Regions from separate parts of the Conexibacter sp. W3-3-2 genome, predicted to be linked through region 3. Evidence: riboswitches for the same ligand, from Rfam matches in the RefSeq annotation. Region 3 holds a riboswitch; each other region holds the start of a gene.
What was found. A riboswitch is a leader RNA that binds a small molecule or an ion and turns the genes downstream of it on or off. The one in region 3 is predicted to bind cyclic di-AMP.

Region 1 (4,272 bases), on a different contig from region 3:
CGGATCTACACCGTCTCGCGCCCCATGCCGCAGTTCGAACCGTCGCGCTGGCGGCTCGATATCGACGGCGACGTGACACAACCAATCCGCTACAGCTACGACGAGCTCCTCACCCTTCCTCGCACGACGCAGACCTCCGACTTCCACTGCGTCACCGGATGGAGCGTCCAGAACGTGCGCTGGGAAGGGGTGAGCGTCGCAGCGATTCTTGACCGAGCCGGGCTCCTCGCGGGCGCCCGTGCCGTCCGGTTCGTTTCCGCCGAGCGCCCCTACGTGGACTCACTGACCCTCGCTCAAGCCCGCCTCGACGACGTCCTGCTGGCCTACCGCATGGACGGACGAGCACTCTCCCGCGCGCACGGAGCCCCGCTCAGACTCGTCGTGCCGAAGATGTACGGCTACAAGAGCGTCAAATGGGTCGAGCGCCTGGAGGTGACCGGCGACCGGTCGCCGGGATACTGGGAGCAGCGGGGGTACGACGCCGACGCGTGGATCGACCCCGACGATGCGGTCTGAGCTCGTCCCGCGGTTCAGCGCCACCGCGCGCGCCCTGCATTGGATCCACGCAACGGGGTTCCTGGCGATGACCTCTACCGGCCTTGCCCTGTACGTCCCGGCCTGGAGTGGACTCGCCGGCGGCCGGACAGCGCTGAAAGCCGTCCACCTCGCGGCCGCCGCACTCTGGTTTGCCGGCATCGCGGCGACCGTGGCCGTTGCCGACCGCAGGGCCCTTCGGTCAGCCCTTCACGACCTCGAGCACTTCGACGTCGACGATCGCCGCTGGTTCAGAAACCGCCGGGTCCCCCAAGGACGCTTCAACGCCGGCCAGAAGCTGCATACCGCGCTGCAGGCCGGGCTTGCCTGCCTGCTCGGCCTCTCCGGAGCCCTGCTGTGGCTCGGCGAGCGCAACCACGCCTTGCGCACCGATGGCGCGCTCACCCTGCACGATGCCGCGGGCACCGTGGGACTCGTCCTGCTCAGCGGCCACCTGTGGTTCGCCGTCATTCAGCCGTCCACCCGTCCAGCGCTGCGCGGGATCGTGACCGGCCGGGTCTCACGGGACTGGGCACGCCACCACCACCCGAAATGGGACCCGCGCCACGAGACCCGACCGCCGACCGCTCCCGGGCAACGCCTCGTCGCGCTCGCAAGCCTCGCGCTCGGAGCCGGCGTCGCGCTCCTCTTCCTCCGTGAGGGCGACCTTCTTCCGCTCTGAGCCATCACGAGGCCCTGAGCCTGGAGCCGCACCGGGGCCGTCCACCCTCGCGCCCGGCGGTTCGACGACGCCGCGGCCCTTGCTGCCGCGCGACCCGGGCTACCCGTCGTCTGGACCCGCGGCCGATGACCCGAGGGCGACCCGTCGGTACAGCACCGCGCCCGTGAGCGTCTTTCCCGCGGATTGCGCCCACCCATGACGGCGTCCAACGCTCAGGGCCTCAAGCACTTCACGTTGCTGGCACCCCAGCATCCCGGCGAGGTCCCGTGCTGTCACGGACCGTCCATCGAGCCGCTCCAGCGCGAGGCGGAGAGCGGCGATCAAGTCACTCATCGCCACCCCGTTATACCGGAATTCAGCTAAAAGAGTCCCAGCGACGAAGCTCGGGCAACGGGTCGACGCCCTCGCCGCCCGTGTACCACCCAGGAGCCGTCCAGAGCTCGAAGTGCAGATGGCATCCGGACGCGCGGCCCGTCTCGCCGACGTACCCGACCCGCTGACCGGCCAGCACCTTCTGGCCCTTCTTCACCAGCGCGGCATCGCGCATGTGCATGTACACGTAGGACTGGCCGGCCGCGTCCTGGAGAACCACGTAGTTCCCGGCGCGGTCCTGCGTCGCCGCGAACTGCACCGTCCCGGGCCGAACAGCGACCAGCGGCGTTCCGCACGCAGCGAACATGTCCTGGCCGCCATGTCCCCGGGCACCGCCGAAGTTGTTCGTGTCGCTCTGACCGAGGTCGTGCTTGCCACGGATGGGGAACATCGCGTCGTGCACCAGCAGCGACTGCGCGCTGGCCTGCGAGGCGGTCGGCTGGCCGGTCAGCCGCAACTCGTAGCGGCCATCGGCCACGACGCTGCCGTTGGCCGTGCCATCCCAGCGAATCTCGCCGCTCCCTGCCGGCACCGGCCATGAACGGACCGCCACGCCGTCGCTCAGACGCACCGCCTCGACCGTGCCGGCGCCCGACGCCGAGTACCGCAGCACGGCCCGCTTACGCGACCCGGCGATCAGCGCCTCCCCGGGCTTGAGATCGGCCGCGGCACCAGTCACGTCCGCCTGAGGAGCCGCGCCCGTCAAGATCCGCAGCTTCCGGGTGCGACTCGATCCGCCCGCGGGGCTCTGCAGCCGCAGGACGCCCGACCGAGCGCCGCGCGGCACCGTCACCACGAGTTGCTCGGCGGACCTGGTGACCGGCACCGCCGACCGGTCGTCGCGCGAGCCCTTCCCGCCGAGGAAGGCGACACGCTCGACCCCATCGAGACCTTCGCCGGCGATCGTCAGGGTCTGCCCGACCCGGCAGGCCCACGACTCGCCCGATGCGCAGGTCGCGACCGACGCCACCGCACGGTCCGGAATCGCCGCGCCTCCGGTCGAGGTCTGCGCGCCGGCAGGGGCTGCAGACACAGCGGTGGTCATCAAGGCGAGCACGGTCAGGCTCGTGATCCGTCGGGGGTGCACCAAAGGCTCTCTTTCGTCGGCCTACGGGGTTAGCTGACGGGCTCGCGCAGAAAGAGTCGCGCTACGACATACGGTCGATTCGCCCCGTGAGTGGGTCCCCCGCTCCTCGACACGCGAGGACTCGGCGCTCCTATGACGTGTAGGAGATTACTCCACGGGACGGCGTTATGTCGATCCAGTCAGCGCGCACCAGCTCACGGGGTGCCGCGGCACCGGTATTGCACCGAGATCTGAGGCCTGCAGTACGTTGCGCGCGTGGGACCGGTCAGGACACGACGCCTGCTGTGGCGCCGCAGCGTGCGCTGGGCGTTGCTCGGTGTGCTCGCCGTCATCGCGGCATCGGTCGTGATCCATCACCCGGCTCCGGTCGCCGACCACGGCGACGGTCACCACCACGCGATCAGCGAGCTGTTGCTGTGCGTGGCGCTGGCCGGAGCCGCGCTGCTCAGCGCGACCGCAGCAGCACTCACGAGCATGGGGGGGACGTTCAGGCCGTCGTCGGTCTCCGTCCCTCGCGGCCTTCCTGCACCGGCGGTCCCGGCGCCCCGCGCGCGGGCCGGGCCCCCCGGCCGCCACTCGATCCTGCGGATGTGACGAGGGCGCGCGCCCCATCCTCTCGGGTGGGCGGCGACGACCCCTTTCCATCTTCCACAGGAGAACACCAGCATGGCCAGCCCGCTTCACCGCGCCCTCGACAAGGTGCGACTGCCGTACCGCTCGCGCCGGTTTCGCGCCGCGCTCGACATCCAGCCCCGTGCCGACCTCGTCGGGATCGCCGACCCCACCTACGGCGGCTACGTCGTCCCGGCCTCGCTGCTGCGGGAGGACAGCGTCGTGTTCCTCTGTGGCACCGGGACCGACATCACCTTCGACCTCGAGCTCATCTCACGCTTCGGCTGCCGCGTACTGGCGATGGACCCGGTCCCCGCCGCCGCGGAGTACGTCGCGCAGGCGGCCGCCGACGAGCCCCGTCACGAGTTCCTGCCCTACGCGCTGTGGAACGAGGACACCGAGCTCACCTTCCACGCTCCGCGCGTGGAGGGCTACATCTCCCATTCGGCCACCGACATGCACGGCACGGAGGTCGCGTTCACCGCGACCGCCCGCCGGCTGGCCACCCTTGCCGCCGAACGCGGAGTCGGACACGTCGACCTGCTGAAGATCTCCGCCGAAGGCAGCGAATACACCATCCTGGACGACGTGCTCGCCTCCGGGATCCCCGTCACGATCATCGCCGTCGAGTTCGCGACCCCGGTCAAGCCGGCCGTCCCGCTGGCCCACGTCGAGAAGCTCACCTCGGCCGGGTACCAGCTCGTCGCCGCCCACACCGCCGACTACAACTGGAAGCTCACCTTTGTTCGGACCTGAACAGGTCAGTGCGCGTGATGGGCGTGCACCAGGGCGTGCCCCTTGCCGCGGGCGATCAACCACCGGTTCGCGGCGAACGCGAAGGGAAACGCGATCGCGAACCCGCCGAGCATCGGGCCCCAGAAGAGCAGCTCGTCAAGATAGGCGTCCATCGCTCCCGGGTATAGGGCCATGAACCCGTTGTCGATGGCCTCCATGATCGAGATCGACACCGTGTCGGTCGCCAGGG
Region 2 (4,272 bases), on a different contig from region 3:
CACGATCGCGAAGGACGGGCCCGCCCACCAGCCCGCCTGACGCTCGAGGGGTTGCAGCAGCCGCGTCACCGGACGCAGCAGCACCTTGGTCAACCCGAGGGTCAGCAGGATCGGGACGATGTCGAGCAGCAGCACGTGCTGCACCATGTGCATGGCGAAAAGCTGCTCGCCCAGCGGATCCAGCGGGGAGAAGAGCGCGGCGCTGAGCGCGGCAATCCCGGTCAGGAAGACGAGCAGCCGCCAGGTGGGCGCGTCGCGTGGCCCGGACGGTGTGCGACGGACCGCGCGCCAGCGCCACAGGTAGCCGCCGAGCAGCAGGAGGACCAGCAGCAGCGGGCCGGGCGTCGCCGACCACGAGGCGTCCGGTGCGGTCAGCTGAAGCTGTCCCAGCGGCGCAGCTCCGGCAGCGGGTCGATGCCCTCGCCGCCCTCGTACCACCCTGGGGCGGTCCACAGCTCGAAGTGCAGGTGGCAGCCGGAGGCACGGCCCGAGTCTCCGACGTAGCCGATGCGCTGGCCGGCGCGGACCCGGTCGCCCTTCTTCACGAGCGCGCGATCGCGCATGTGCATGTAGGTGTACGAGGCGCCGGTCTTATCCTGTAGCACGACGTAGTTCCCGGCACGGGACTGGACGGCCTCGAACTGCACGGTCCCGGGACGTGCGGCCACGAGCGGCACGCCGCAACGGGCGAACATGTCCTGCCCGCCGTGGCCGCGGCCCCCGCCGAAGTCGTTGGTGGCCGACTGCCCGAGGTCGTGCTTGCCGCGGATCGGGAAGATCGCGTCAAGGACCTGGACGGCCCCGGAACTGGCCTGCGACGCCGTCGGCTGCCCGGCCAGGCGCAGCACGTAGCGGCCCGCCGTCACCACCGACCCACCGACCGTCCCGTCCCAGCGAACCTCACCCTGGCCAGCGTCCACCGGCCAGGACCGGACGACCTGGCCGGAGTCCACCCGGACGGCCTCGACGGTTCCCGCAACGGTCGCCGTGTACTGCAGCAGCATGCGCTTGCGCGACCCGGCGATGAGCGCCTGGCCGGGCGCGAGGTCGGTCGTGGCGCCGGTGACGTCCGCCTGGGGGACCGGCGAGGTGAGGATGCGCAGCCGCTGCGTACGGCTCGAGCCGCCGGCCGGGCTGACCAGTCGCAGCGCGCCGCTGCGGGCGTCGCGTGGAACGGTCACCTTCAGCGACGTCGCCTCGGCGGATGACGGTGCGGTGGCACGGTCGTCCTTGGTGCCCTTGCCGCCCTGGAAGATGACGCGGGTCACGCCGTCCATGCCGGTACCGGCGATCGTGAGCGTCTGGCCGCGCCGGCAGGCCCAGCTCTCGCCCGACGCGCAGGACGCCGCGCTCGCGGCGGCCGGGTCCGGGATCGACGCACCTCCGGTGCTCGAGGCGCCGAGCGCGCCCGAAGGCACGAGGAGCAACACGGTGGGGGCCAGGACGGCGAGGGACAACCGGCGGTAGGTCAACGCGAATCTCTTTTCGTCTGCCTACGGGGTTAGCTGACGGACTCGCGCGGAAAAGTCGCGCTACGACACTGGGTCGATTCGCCCCCGGAGTGGGTCCCCCGCTCGCCTCGACCCCGGGGTCTCGACGATTCGGCGCTGCTATGACGGCGCGCATCATACTACGATGCGTCGTAGACAATGCGCCGACACCTCCTCATCCTCGGACTCAGTGCCGCGACCCTCGCCGGCTGCGGCGGAGATTCGTCCTCCGACGGCGCGTCCGTCGAGCCCCGCGGACCGTCGTCCGCGGCCCTGCGTGCGAAGCTGGCCGAGGCGACGTCGGTCGATCTCGCCCGCTTCCCCAAGCCGGCCGGAAAGACGCTCAACGAGTTGAGCCAGTCCCTCGACGGGACCGGGCCGCAGGTCGCGCTCGGGACGAGCGTCTTCCCCGACGCCCGGACGCGACTGGCGTTCGGGCTCATCGACGAGCAGACCGGGTTCGTCTACGCCCCGTCGGTCGTCTACCTCGCCAAGGGCGAGAGCGCCCGGGTGCTCGGACCATTCCCGGCGCCGGCAGACCTGCTGGTGACGGACCCACCGTTCCGCTCACGGCAAACGGCCAGCGAGAAGGACCCGTTCTCCGCGATCTACGACTCGCGGGTCACGGTCGACGGACCGGGGACCTACAACGTCCTCGTGGCGAGCGACATCAACGGGAAGCTCATCGGCTCCGGCACCCAGATCAAGGTCGTCGACGCGAAGGCCGATGCCGTGCCCGACGTCGGGGAGCGCGCGCCGAGCGTGAAGACCGACACCGTCGCTTCCGCCGGGGGCGACCTTGCGGCGATCGACACGCGGCTCCCGCCGGACGACCAGCACGAGGAGAGCCTCGACGACGTGCTCGGCAAGAAGCCAGTGGCACTCGTCTTCTCGACCCCGCAGCTGTGCGAGTCACGCGTCTGCGGCCCGGTCGTCGACATCGCCGCGCAGCTCAAGTCCACCTATGGCGATCGCATGACGTTCATCCACCAGGAGGTCTACGTGGAGAACTCGTTCGACAAGGGGCTGCGCGAGCCGCTCAAGGCCTTCAACCTGCCGTCGGAGCCGTGGCTCTTCACGATCGACGCACGTGGACGCGTCGCCGAGCGGCTCGAGGGGTCGTTCGGCTTTCGGGGCTTCGAAACCGCGATCAAGAAGGCGCTGGAGGCCTGAGCCGGCTGCGCCGTCAGGCGCTGGGCTTCTTGCCTGCGAGCCGGCGCAGCTCCTTGCGCCGCTCGGGGTCCAGCTGCTGGATCGAGCGCGCGAAATGCACCAGGACCGTGTCGCCGTAGGCGTCCACGAGATCGGCGACCTCGCCCGCGGCGCGGCGCTCCTCGTAGTCGTCCTGCGACATGGCGGCCGAGTAGTGGTCGGTCTTGCCCGAACGACGACGGACGAGCAGTTCCTTCTCCGCGAGTCGGCTCATGACGGTCATCACGGTCGTGTAGGCGCGGGTCTTCTCCGCGCGGGCGTTCAGCCCGTCGAGGACGTCGCGCACGGTGGACTCCCCGCGGGACCAGATCTCGGCCATGACCTCGCGCTCGAGCTCGTGCAGTTCGGGGAGTCGCTCCTGGGACACGCGCGGAGTCTACCGCGCCGCCAGGAAACACTACGCTGCGTAGTATTGACGGGTGCTCGTCCGCTCTCGTCTGCGCGTCCCCGCCTTGCTCGCGGTCGTGCTGCTCCTCCTGCTGCCCGCCTCGTCGGCGGCCCACGGTCTCGTGATCCGGGCCGACCTTCCGATCCCGGAGTGGCTGTTCGGCTTCGGCGCGGCGGTGGTGGTGATCGTGACGTTCGTCCTGCTCGCCGTCGCCTGGCGGACACCGCGCCTCGAGGAGCCGCCCACGCGCTGGCTGGCGGAGCCGGTGGCCCGAGCCATCACCAGCCGCGGTGTCGAGGTCGTCGCCGGCACCCTCGGCGTGCTCGCGCTGGCGCTGGTCGTCTGGGCGGGCGCGACCGGGACGGAGACGCCGGCGGCGAATCTCGCGCCGACCTTCGTCTACGTCGGCGTGTGGCTCGGCTTCGTACCGCTGAGCATCGTGTTCGGGGACGTCTTCCGCCTCTTCAACCCCTGGAGAGCGATCGGTCGCGGCTTCGGCGCGCTCACCGCACGCCTGGAGATGCCGGAGCCGCTCACGTACCCGGACCGGCTGGGCAACTGGCCCGCGGCGGCCGGCCTGCTGGCCTTCGCCTGGCTCGAACTCGTCGCCTCCAACGGCGATCTCCCCACGAACGTCGCGACCGCCACCTGCATCTACACCGCATTGCAGCTCGTCGGCATGTCGCTCTTCGGCGTGCGCCAGTGGTGCGACCGCGCCGAGGCGTTCGGCGTCTACTTCAACCTGCTCTCCCGCATGTCACCGTGGGTCCGCGACGGCCGACGCATCGGGATCCGCCGGCCTCTCGCCGGTCTCGCGAGCCTCCCGGTCGGATCCGGAACGGTCGCGCTCCTCGCGGTGATCATCGGCTCGACCTCGTTCGACGGCTTCAGCGGCGGCGCCACGTGGCAGGACTGGACGCGGTGGCTGCTCGATCTCTTCGGTGGACTGGGGCTGAGCGCGCGCTACGAGCTCGAACTCGCCTACGGCGTCGGGCTCGTCGGCGCGGTGCTGGTCGTCGCGGGGTTCTTCCTCCTCGGTTCCGCGCTGACGCGTCGCGCGGCCGGTGACGCCCGGAGCGCGGCAGAGATCGCACGCCTCTTCGTCCATGGCCTGGTGCCGATCGGCGCGGCCTACATCGCCGCCCACTACGTCAGCCTCCTTCTCCTGCAGGGGCAAGCCCT
Region 3 (4,272 bases):
GGATTCCGACGAGCACCTTCGTGACGACCATGCAGACGACCGGTCCGAGGCCGGCGAGTCCGTGGCGGGCTCGGATCGGGGAGAGCAGATGCCACCAGTAGAGCGCGCCTCCGAAGGTGAACGAGACGTGTTCCAGGATGTGGATCGCTGACGATTCGACCGCCGAGTCGTAGAGCGCCGGGATGTGCCACACCCACATGACGCCGACGTAGAGCAGGATCGCGAAGACCGGACCGGCCCACCAGCCCGCCTGCCGTTCCAGCGGCTGGAGCAGGCGCGTGACGGGGCGCAGGAGGACCTTGGTCAACCCGAGGATCAGCAGGATCGGGACGACGTCGAGCAGCAGCACGTGCTGCACCATGTGCATCGCGAAGAGCTGCTCGCCCAGCGCGTCGAGCGGGGAGAACAGGGCAGTGCTGAGGCTGACGATGCCGCCGAGGAACACGAGCAGCCGCCAGATCGGCGCGTCGCGTGCACCCGACGGCGTCCGTCTGACCGCTCGCCAGCGCCACACGTAGCCCCCAAGCAGCAGTGCGACGAGCAGCGCCGGGCCGGGAGCGAACGTCCACGAGGTGTCCGGTGTCATCGCTGCCGGGCCGAGGTGTCCTCGTCGGCGCTCAGCTGAAGCTGTCCCACCGGCGCAGCTCCGGCAGCGGATCGATGCCCTCGCCGCCGGTGTACCAGCCCGGGGCGGTCCACAGCTCGAAGTGCAGGTGGCACCCGGAGGCGCGTCCGGTCTGGCCCACGTACCCGATCCGCTGGCCGGCCCGGACGCGTGCGCCCTTCTTCACGAGCGCGCGGTCGCGCATGTGCATATAGGTGTAGGAGCGGCCGGTCTTGTCCTGCAGGACGACGTAGTTGCCGGCCCGGGACTGCACGGCCTCGAACTGCACGGTACCCGGGCGGGCCGCCACCAGTGGGGTGCCGCAGCGCGCGAACATGTCCTGCCCGCCATGGCCCCGTCCACCGCCGAAGTCGTTGGTCGCCGACTGGCCGAGGTCGTGCTTGCCGCGGATCGGGAAGATCGCGTCGTGGACCTGCACGGCGGCGGAGCTCGCCTGGGACGCCGTCGGCTGTCCGGCGAGGCGCAGGACGTATCGCCCTTCGGGGACAACGGCGCCGTCGACCGTGCCGTCCCACCGCTGCTCGCCGGGGCCCGCGGCTACGGGCCAGGACCGCATGACGGCACCGTTGTCGACGCGGGCCGCCTCGACGGTGCCCGCGACGGAAGCGGTGTACTGCAGCAGCATCCGCTTGCGCGAGCCGGCGATCAGGGCCTCACCAGGTGCGAGATCGGTCGTGCCGCCGGTGACGTCGGCCTGGGGGACGGGCGTGGTGAGGATGCGCAGGCGCGCGGTCCGGCCGGACCCGCCGGCTGGGCTCACGAGGCGCAGCGGACCGCTGCGCGCGCCGCGCGGCACGGTCAAGGCCAGGGCGGTCGGCGATGCGGACGTCGGCGTGGCGGTCCGGTCGTCTTTTGAGTTCTTGCCGCCGAGGAACACCACGCGGGTCACTCCGTCCAGGCCGGTGCCGGCCACGGTGAGCGACTGGCCGTGCCGACAGGCCCAGCTCTCGCCCGACGCGCATGTCGCTGCGGTTGCGCGGGCCGGGTCGGGGATCGTCGCGCCGCCCGCGTTGGGAGCGCCGGTGGCGCCGGCGGGCGCCAGGAGCGCCACGGTGGGCGCGAGTACGACGAGGAACAGCCTGGTGTAGGTCAACGCGAATCTCTTTTCGTCTGCCTACGGGGTTAGCTGACGGACTCGCGCGGAAAAGTCGCGCTACGACACGAGGTCGATTCGCCCCAGGAGTGGGTCCCCCGCTCGCCGTGACCGGTGCCACGACGACTCGGCGCTGCTATGACGCCACAAGCGTACTACGATCCGTCGTAGACGATGACTCGATACCTCGCGATTCTCGGCGTCTGCGCCGCACTCCTCGTCGGCTGTGGAGGTGATTCGGCGTCGGACGGCAGCTCAGCGGAACCCCGTGGGCCGTCGTCCTCGGCGCTGCGCACAAAGCTCACCGAGGCGACGGCGGTCGACCTCGCCCGGTTCCCGAAGCCGGGGCAGAAGACGCTCGACGAGCTCAGCCGGTCGCTCGACGGAGCCGGCCCTCAAGTCGCACTGGGAACCAGCATCCACCCGTCGACTCGCACCCGTCTGGCGTTCGGCCTGATCGACGAGAAGACCGGATTCGTCTACGCGCCGTCCGTGGTCTACCTGGCGAAGGGCAGGAAGGCACGCGTCCTCGGGCCGTTCGCCGCGCCGGCGGACCTCCTGGTCACCGATCCGCCGTTCCGCTCCCGGCAGGCGGCCAGCGAGAAGGACCCGTTCGCGGCGATCTACGATGCGCGCGTGACGGTCGACGGCCCAGGCACCTACAACGTGCTGGTCGCCAGCGACATCAACGGCAAGCTCATCGGGTCCGGCACACAGATCAAGGTGGTCGACGGCAAGGCCGACGCGGTGCCCGACGTCGGCGAGCCGGCACCGCGGACGCCCACCGACACCGTCGAATCCGCCGGCGGCGACCTCGAGTCCATCGACACGCGACTGCCGCCCGACGACCTCCACGAGGACAGCCTTGCGGACGTCCTGGGCAAGAAGCCGGTCGCACTGGTCTTCGCGACACCGCAGCTCTGCGAGTCACGGGTGTGCGGACCCGTCGTCGACATCGCAGCTCAGCTCGAGTCCGAGTACGGGGACCGCGTCAGCTTCATCCACCAGGAGGTCTACGTGGAGAACTCGTTCGACAAGGGCCTGCGCGCGCCGCTGAAGGCCTTCAACCTGCCGTCGGAGCCGTGGCTGTTCACCATCGACGCCCAGGGGCGCGTCGCCGAACGACTCGAGGGCTCCTTCGGGTTCCGCTCCTTCGAGGGCGCGATCCGCAAGGCCCTCGACCAGTAGCGGACCTACGCGCCGCCGGCCGGCTTCTTGCCCGCGAGCCGCCGCAGCTCCTTGCGACGCTCGGGGTCGAGCTGCTGGATCGAGCGGGCGAAGTGGACCAGGACGGTGTCGCCGTACTCGTCCACGAGGTTGGCCACCTCACCGGCGGCGCGGCGCTCCTCGTAGTCCGCCCGTGTCATCGCGGCCGAGTAGTGGTCGGTCTTGCCCGAGCGGCGGCGCACGAGCAGCTCCTTCTCCGCGAGCCGGCTCATGACGGTCATCACCGTCGTGTACGCGCGCGTCTTGTCGGCGCGGGCGTTGAGCCCGTCGAGGACCTCACGGACCGTCGACTCGCGACGCGACCAGATCTCGAGCATCACCTCACGCTCGAGCTCGTGCAGTTCCGGGAGTCGCTTCTGGGGCACGGACGGAGTCTACTGCGCCACTCCAAAGCACTACAGGGCGTAGTATTGCCGGGTGCTCGTCCCCGCGCGTCTGCGTGCTCCCGCGCTCCTGGCGGCCGCCATGTTGCTCCTGCTGCCGACCTCGGCGGCCGCCCACGGGCTCGTCATCCGGGCCGACCTTCCGATTCCCGAATGGCTGTTCGGCTTCGGGGCCGCGACGGTGGTCCTCGTGACCTTCGTCCTGCTGGCGATCGCGTGGCGGACGCCCCGCTTGGAGGGTCGTGGCGACCCGCGCTGGCTGCCGACGCGGGTCGGCGCCGCGCTGACGTCCCGCGCGATCGAGGCCGTGGGCGGGGTCGTGGGAGTCCTGACCCTGGGGGTGGTGATCTGGGCGGGATTCGCGGGGACAGACACCCCGACCGCCAACATCGGCCCGACCCTCGTCTACATCACCATGTGGCTCGGGTTCGTGCCGCTCAGCATCGTCATTGGCGACGTCTTCCGCCTGGTCAATCCGTGGCGGGCGATCGGTCGCGGCTTCGGATTCGTCACCGGGCGACTCGAGATGCCAGAGCCGCTCCCGTACCCGGACCGGCTTGGAAATTGGCCGGCGGCAGCAGGCCTTCTGGCCTTCGCGTGGCTCGAGCTGGTGGCGACGGACGGCGACCTCCCGTCGAACGTCGCGCTTGCGACCTGCATCTACACGGCGGTCCAGTTCGTCGGCATGTCGCTCTTCGGCGTCCGGGCGTGGTGTGACCGGGCGGAGGCGTTCGGCGTGTACTTCAACCTGCTGTCCCGCATCTCGCCCTGGGTCCGTGACGGTCGGCGGATCGGCCTGCGGCCCCCGTTGGCCGGGTTGGCCGCACTGCCGGTTCGCTCGGGCACCGTGGCGCTGCTGGCGGTCATCATCGGGTCGACATCCTTCGACGGCTTCAGCGGTGGAGCCACCTGGCAGGACTGGACCCGGTCCCTGCTGGACACGT
Region 4 (4,272 bases), 440 kb from region 3:
GGGCGCGGTCGGCGGGTGGGCCCGGTCTGGCGGGGCGTGCGGGGTGTGCGCACGGTCGCGCCGGGGCCGCGCCGGCCAGCACCGCCAAGCGCGGCCCGGCGCCGTCCGCGCCGCCCCGCCCCGGGCGTTCTGGGTGATCTGGATGCCATATCTGGGTCCCCGATCACCCAGTTCGGGCGTGGTGGCGGACCGGGTGGGAGGGGACCGCGGGGTTATGGCGCCCGGCGCGCCGCGCTCAACCCTCGATCAGTGCTCGAGGGTTCAGGGTGACCCGGGGATCCGAGCGGGCGTCGGCGATCCCGTGGTCACCTCGCGGCCGCGACCGACCCTCGACCCGTGGTCGAGGGTTGCTCGGTGGCCGGCGCTCAGGTTGACGGAATCCCGGGGGCCGGGAGCTGCTCGAGGATCTCGCGCAGGTCGTCGACCGTCTTGTACTTCAGGGCGAAGCGGAAGCTGTGCACGTACGCGACCGTGCCGGTCTCGTCGACGATCACCGTGCCGCGCTTGACGCCCATGACCTTCGAGTCCATGTCGTAGGCGGCGGCGACCGCGCCGTCCTCGTCCGCCAGCAGGGGGACGTTGAGGTCGTACTTGCGGTGGAACGCGTCCTTGGACGCCTTGTCGGCGCCGCTGATCCCGACGACGACCGCCGGCAGCGCCGCGAGGTCCTCCGCGTGGTCGCGGTAGTCGCAGAACTGCTTCGTGCAGACGCTCGTGTCGTCGCCGGGGTAGAAGAGCAGCACGACCCGCCGGCCGCGGTGCTCGGAGAGGGTGAAGGCGCCGTCCGTGCCGGGGAGCGTGAAGTCCGGGGCGGCGTCACCGACGGAGAGATGGCCCATGGATCTACTGTACGCCCCTCGCATGCCCGACTGGACCCGCTCGCACGCCGCCCGGATCGCCGCCACGGCCGTCCACGAACTCGAGGCGCTGGTGGGCATCAGCTCGCCCTCCGGCGACCGTGCCGGCGCGGAGCGGTGCGTCGCGGCCCTCACCGCCGACCTGCCCGCCGACGCGCTCGTCGAGCGCCTGACGTGCTCGACCGCCGGCAACGCCGACGACCTCCTGATCCGCGTGCCCGGCACCGGATCCCGCCGGATCGTGCTCGTCGGGCACGTCGACACGGTGATCTCGCACGAGCTCCACCAGCCGCTGCACCCCGACCCCGACGTCCAGGGGCGCTCCGCGGCTCGGGGGCGATCGACATGAAGGGCGGCGACGTCCTCGCGCTCGGCGTCCTGCGCGCACTTGCGCACGACCGCCGCGACGAGCTCGCCGAGGTCGCGCTGCTGCTCGTGACCGACGAGGAGTGGCGCACCGCGCCGTTCGCCCACGCCGCGCGCTTCGCGGGCTGGGACGCCTGCCTGTGCTTCGAGGCGGGCGAGCTCGACGCCGACGGCCGCGACGCGGTCGTCGTGCGGCGGAAGGCCGCCGGGACCCTCGAGATCACCGCCACCGGCGTCGCCGCCCACAGCGGCGCCCGTCCGGACGACGGCCGCAACGCCCTCCTGGCGCTCGCCGAGGCCGCCCGCGTCGTCGCCGCGCACCACGACCCGGCCGGCTCCGACCGCCTGACCGCCGTGCCGACCGTGCTGCACAGCGGCGAGGCCCTCAACGTCGTCCCCGCCGGCGGGCAGCTGCTCTGCGACGTCCGCGCCGACCGGCTCGACGCGTTCGACCCGGTGATGGCGGCGATCCCGCGCGAGGTCGGCGGCGCCACCCTCGCCGTGCGCAACCTGCGCGCCTGGCCCGGCATGGACGCCCGCGAGCCCGCCGCGCCGGTCCTCGCGCGCGCGGGCGCGGCACTGGGTCGCCCGATCGTGCCCGCGTCCCGCGGTGGCGCGAGCGACGCGAGCCACCTCGCGACCGTGATCCCGCTGACGATCGACGGTCTCGGGCCGCTCGGGGGCGGCGCGCACGCGCCGGACGAGCACGTGCTGGAGGACTCGCTGCGGTCGCGCGCGGAGGTCGCCCTGGCCGTCGCCGACGCGGTGCTGCGCCAGCAGCAGCCCGATGCTCCGGGTCCCGGAGTCGGTTGACGTAACCCCCCGCCGCGGGATTCTGTAGCCTTCCCGCCCAGCCGAACAGCAACCAGCCGAGCTCGCCCCACGCCAGTGGAGCGGGACGGGGGACCCAACGGACCGAGCGATCGGTCGGGGGCGAATCCCGGGAACCACCCGGGTAGCGCAGCACTCAGCGCGAGCCCGACAGCTAACCCCGTAGGCGTCGAGAGCAAAGGGTTACCTGCCGTGCCGAAGCCGTACCGCCGCCGTACCGGAAGTCTCCGTCAGATCGCCGTCACCGTCGTCGCGTCCTGCGTGGGCGTGGGGGCGGGCACCGCCCTCGTCGTCCCGGTCGCGCAGGCCGCGACCGCGTCGGCCGCGTCCTCCAAGCTCGGGGACCGCGCCCTGCGCGTCGGCGCCAAGGGCGCGGACGTCAAGCAGCTCCAGAAGCTGTTGGTGCAGATCGGCATCAAGACGTCGACCGACGGGGTCTTCGGCTCGGGCACGAAGTCCGCGGTGCAGAAGTTCCAGCGGGCCGCCGGCCTGGAGGCCAGCGGCACCGTCGGCCGCAAGACGGTCACCGCGCTGCGCAAGGCGACCACCGGCGGCGGCGCGAACCTCGCCTCCGGCGGCTTCGACTCGCAGGGCAACGCGAGCACCGACCGGCTCGGCGAGCGCATCCCCGTCAAGCGGGGCATGAGCGGCCGTGACGTGAAGATGCTCCAGGACTTCCTCACCCGCACCGGCACCCGCACGACGATCGACGGCGAGTTCGGCACCGGCACCTACAAGGCCGTCCGGACCTTCGAGCGCGGCAACGGCCTGACGATCGACGGAATCGTCGACGCGAACGACATCGCCGTCCTGCGCGGCCAGCTCGACGCCGGCCCGAACGCCGCCGTCGGCGCGCAGCCGCTCGAGCTCGCCCCCGGCGACCGCGCGAAGGTCGGACCGGACGGCAAGGCGATCGCCCCCGCGAACGCCCCGCAGGCGGTCAAGGACTTCATCGCCGCCGGCAACGCCATCTCGCACAAGCCGTACATCTACGGTGGCGGTCACGGCAAGTGGGAGGACAAGGGCTACGACTGCTCCGGCTCCGTGAGCTACGCGCTCTACAAGGCGGGCCTCGTGAAGTCCTCGATGCCGTCCGGCGGCTACGAGACCTGGGGCGAGGACGGCCCCGGCCAGTGGATCACGATCTACGCCAACGGCGGCCACATGTACGCGGTCGTCGCGGGCATCCGCTTCGACACGAGCGGCATGAAGGACGACGGCGGCTCGCGCTGGCACACCTCCAGCCGCCCGACGAAGGGCTACGAGGTCCGCCACCCCGAGGGTCTCTAGGCCCGAGGGCCCGCTGCGGCGGTCATCTACGCTCCGGGGCGTGAGCGATCGCGCCCTGACGGTCCTGTACGACGCCGACTGCGGCTTCTGCCGCTGGTCGGTGGCGTGGATCCTGCGCCACGTGCCGGCCGGCTCGATCGTGCCGCGCACGATCCAGTCGCCAGAGGGCCAGGCGCTGCTCGAGGCGGCGGGTGTGCCCCCGCAGGACCGCCTCCGTGCTGCGCACGCCCACCGCGCCGGCGACCCGCCACAGGCCCTGCGCAGCGGCGGCGACGTGGCGCCGATGGTGGCGCCGCTGCTGCGCGGCCGCACGGGGCGCGCAGCGGGGCTCGGCGCCCGCGCGCTCCCCGGCCCGGTGCGCCGGCTCCTCTACGGGCAGGTCGCGACGAACCGCGTCGCGATCGGCCGGCTCGTCAGCCAGCGGCGGCGCGCCGAGGCGGACGCGCTGCTCGCCGCCGCCGGCGACGGGCCGCGCCGCGACGGATAGCCTCCGCGGTCGCATGAGCCTCCCCGACGTCCCCGCCCGCGCGCCCCGCAGCCCCGACGAGGAGCTGCTCGGCGCGCAGCTGCCGACGGTCCGCGCCGACCTCGACGACGGGCAGCGGACCGCGCGCGCCACGGAGGAGCTGGAGACCGGCTTCCGCACCCTCGCCGACCTCGGGCGCGCGATCTCGATCTTCGGGTCGGCGCGCGTGCCGCAGGACGCGCCCGAGTACGCGCTGGCCCGCGAGACCGCCCGGCGGCTCGGGGAGGCCGGCTGCGCGATCATCACCGGCGGCGGCCCCGGCCTCATGGAGGCGGCCAACCGCGGCGCCCAGGACGCCGGCGCCACGTCGGTCGGCCTCAACATCGTCCTGCCGTTCGAGCAGGCCCCGAACCCCTACCAGGACATCGGGCTGCTGTTCGACTTCTTCTTCACGCGGAAGGT

Region 1: linked by a shared signal. The riboswitch ahead of GKE82_RS30450 (peptidoglycan DD-metalloendopeptidase family protein) and the one ahead of GKE82_RS19000 (M23 family metallopeptidase) in region 3 are both predicted to bind cyclic di-AMP.
Region 2: linked by a shared signal. The riboswitch ahead of GKE82_RS25170 (M23 family metallopeptidase) and the one ahead of GKE82_RS19000 (M23 family metallopeptidase) in region 3 are both predicted to bind cyclic di-AMP.
Region 4: linked by a shared signal. The riboswitch ahead of GKE82_RS21130 (peptidoglycan-binding protein) and the one ahead of GKE82_RS19000 (M23 family metallopeptidase) in region 3 are both predicted to bind cyclic di-AMP.

Annotation. Positions count from the first base shown of each region.
Region 1 is NZ_WLYW01000003.1:126,479-130,750, reverse strand. It holds gene GKE82_RS25480 (molybdopterin-dependent oxidoreductase) at 1-516, shown strand, start outside; gene GKE82_RS25475 (cytochrome b/b6 domain-containing protein) at 506-1,216, shown strand; gene GKE82_RS30450 (peptidoglycan DD-metalloendopeptidase family protein) at 1,572-2,645, opposite strand; cyclic di-AMP (ydaO/yuaA leader) riboswitch at 2,679-2,812, opposite strand; gene GKE82_RS25465 (hypothetical protein) at 2,931-3,269, shown strand; gene GKE82_RS25460 (FkbM family methyltransferase) at 3,342-4,043, shown strand; gene GKE82_RS25455 (DUF4396 domain-containing protein) at 4,049-4,272, opposite strand, start outside.
Region 2 is NZ_WLYW01000003.1:75,382-79,653, reverse strand. It holds gene GKE82_RS25175 (cytochrome c oxidase assembly protein) at 1-438, opposite strand, end outside; gene GKE82_RS25170 (M23 family metallopeptidase) at 372-1,457, opposite strand; cyclic di-AMP (ydaO/yuaA leader) riboswitch at 1,475-1,617, opposite strand; gene GKE82_RS25165 (hypothetical protein) at 1,650-2,663, shown strand; gene GKE82_RS25160 (BlaI/MecI/CopY family transcriptional regulator) at 2,677-3,069, opposite strand; gene GKE82_RS25155 (fenitrothion hydrolase) at 3,122-4,272, shown strand, end outside.
Region 3 is NZ_WLYW01000001.1:3,966,160-3,970,431, forward strand. It holds gene GKE82_RS18995 (cytochrome c oxidase assembly protein) at 1-586, opposite strand, end outside; gene GKE82_RS19000 (M23 family metallopeptidase) at 618-1,718, opposite strand; cyclic di-AMP (ydaO/yuaA leader) riboswitch at 1,721-1,861, opposite strand; gene GKE82_RS19005 (hypothetical protein) at 1,893-2,906, shown strand; gene GKE82_RS19010 (BlaI/MecI/CopY family transcriptional regulator) at 2,912-3,310, opposite strand; gene GKE82_RS19015 (fenitrothion hydrolase) at 3,636-4,272, shown strand, end outside.
Region 4 is NZ_WLYW01000001.1:4,408,710-4,412,981, forward strand. It holds gene GKE82_RS21120 (peroxiredoxin) at 366-839, opposite strand; gene GKE82_RS29155 (hypothetical protein) at 862-1,206, shown strand; gene GKE82_RS21125 (M20/M25/M40 family metallo-hydrolase) at 1,203-2,036, shown strand; cyclic di-AMP (ydaO/yuaA leader) riboswitch at 2,090-2,239, shown strand; gene GKE82_RS21130 (peptidoglycan-binding protein) at 2,247-3,344, shown strand; gene GKE82_RS21135 (DCC1-like thiol-disulfide oxidoreductase family protein) at 3,385-3,831, shown strand; gene GKE82_RS21140 (TIGR00730 family Rossman fold protein) at 3,845-4,272, shown strand, end outside.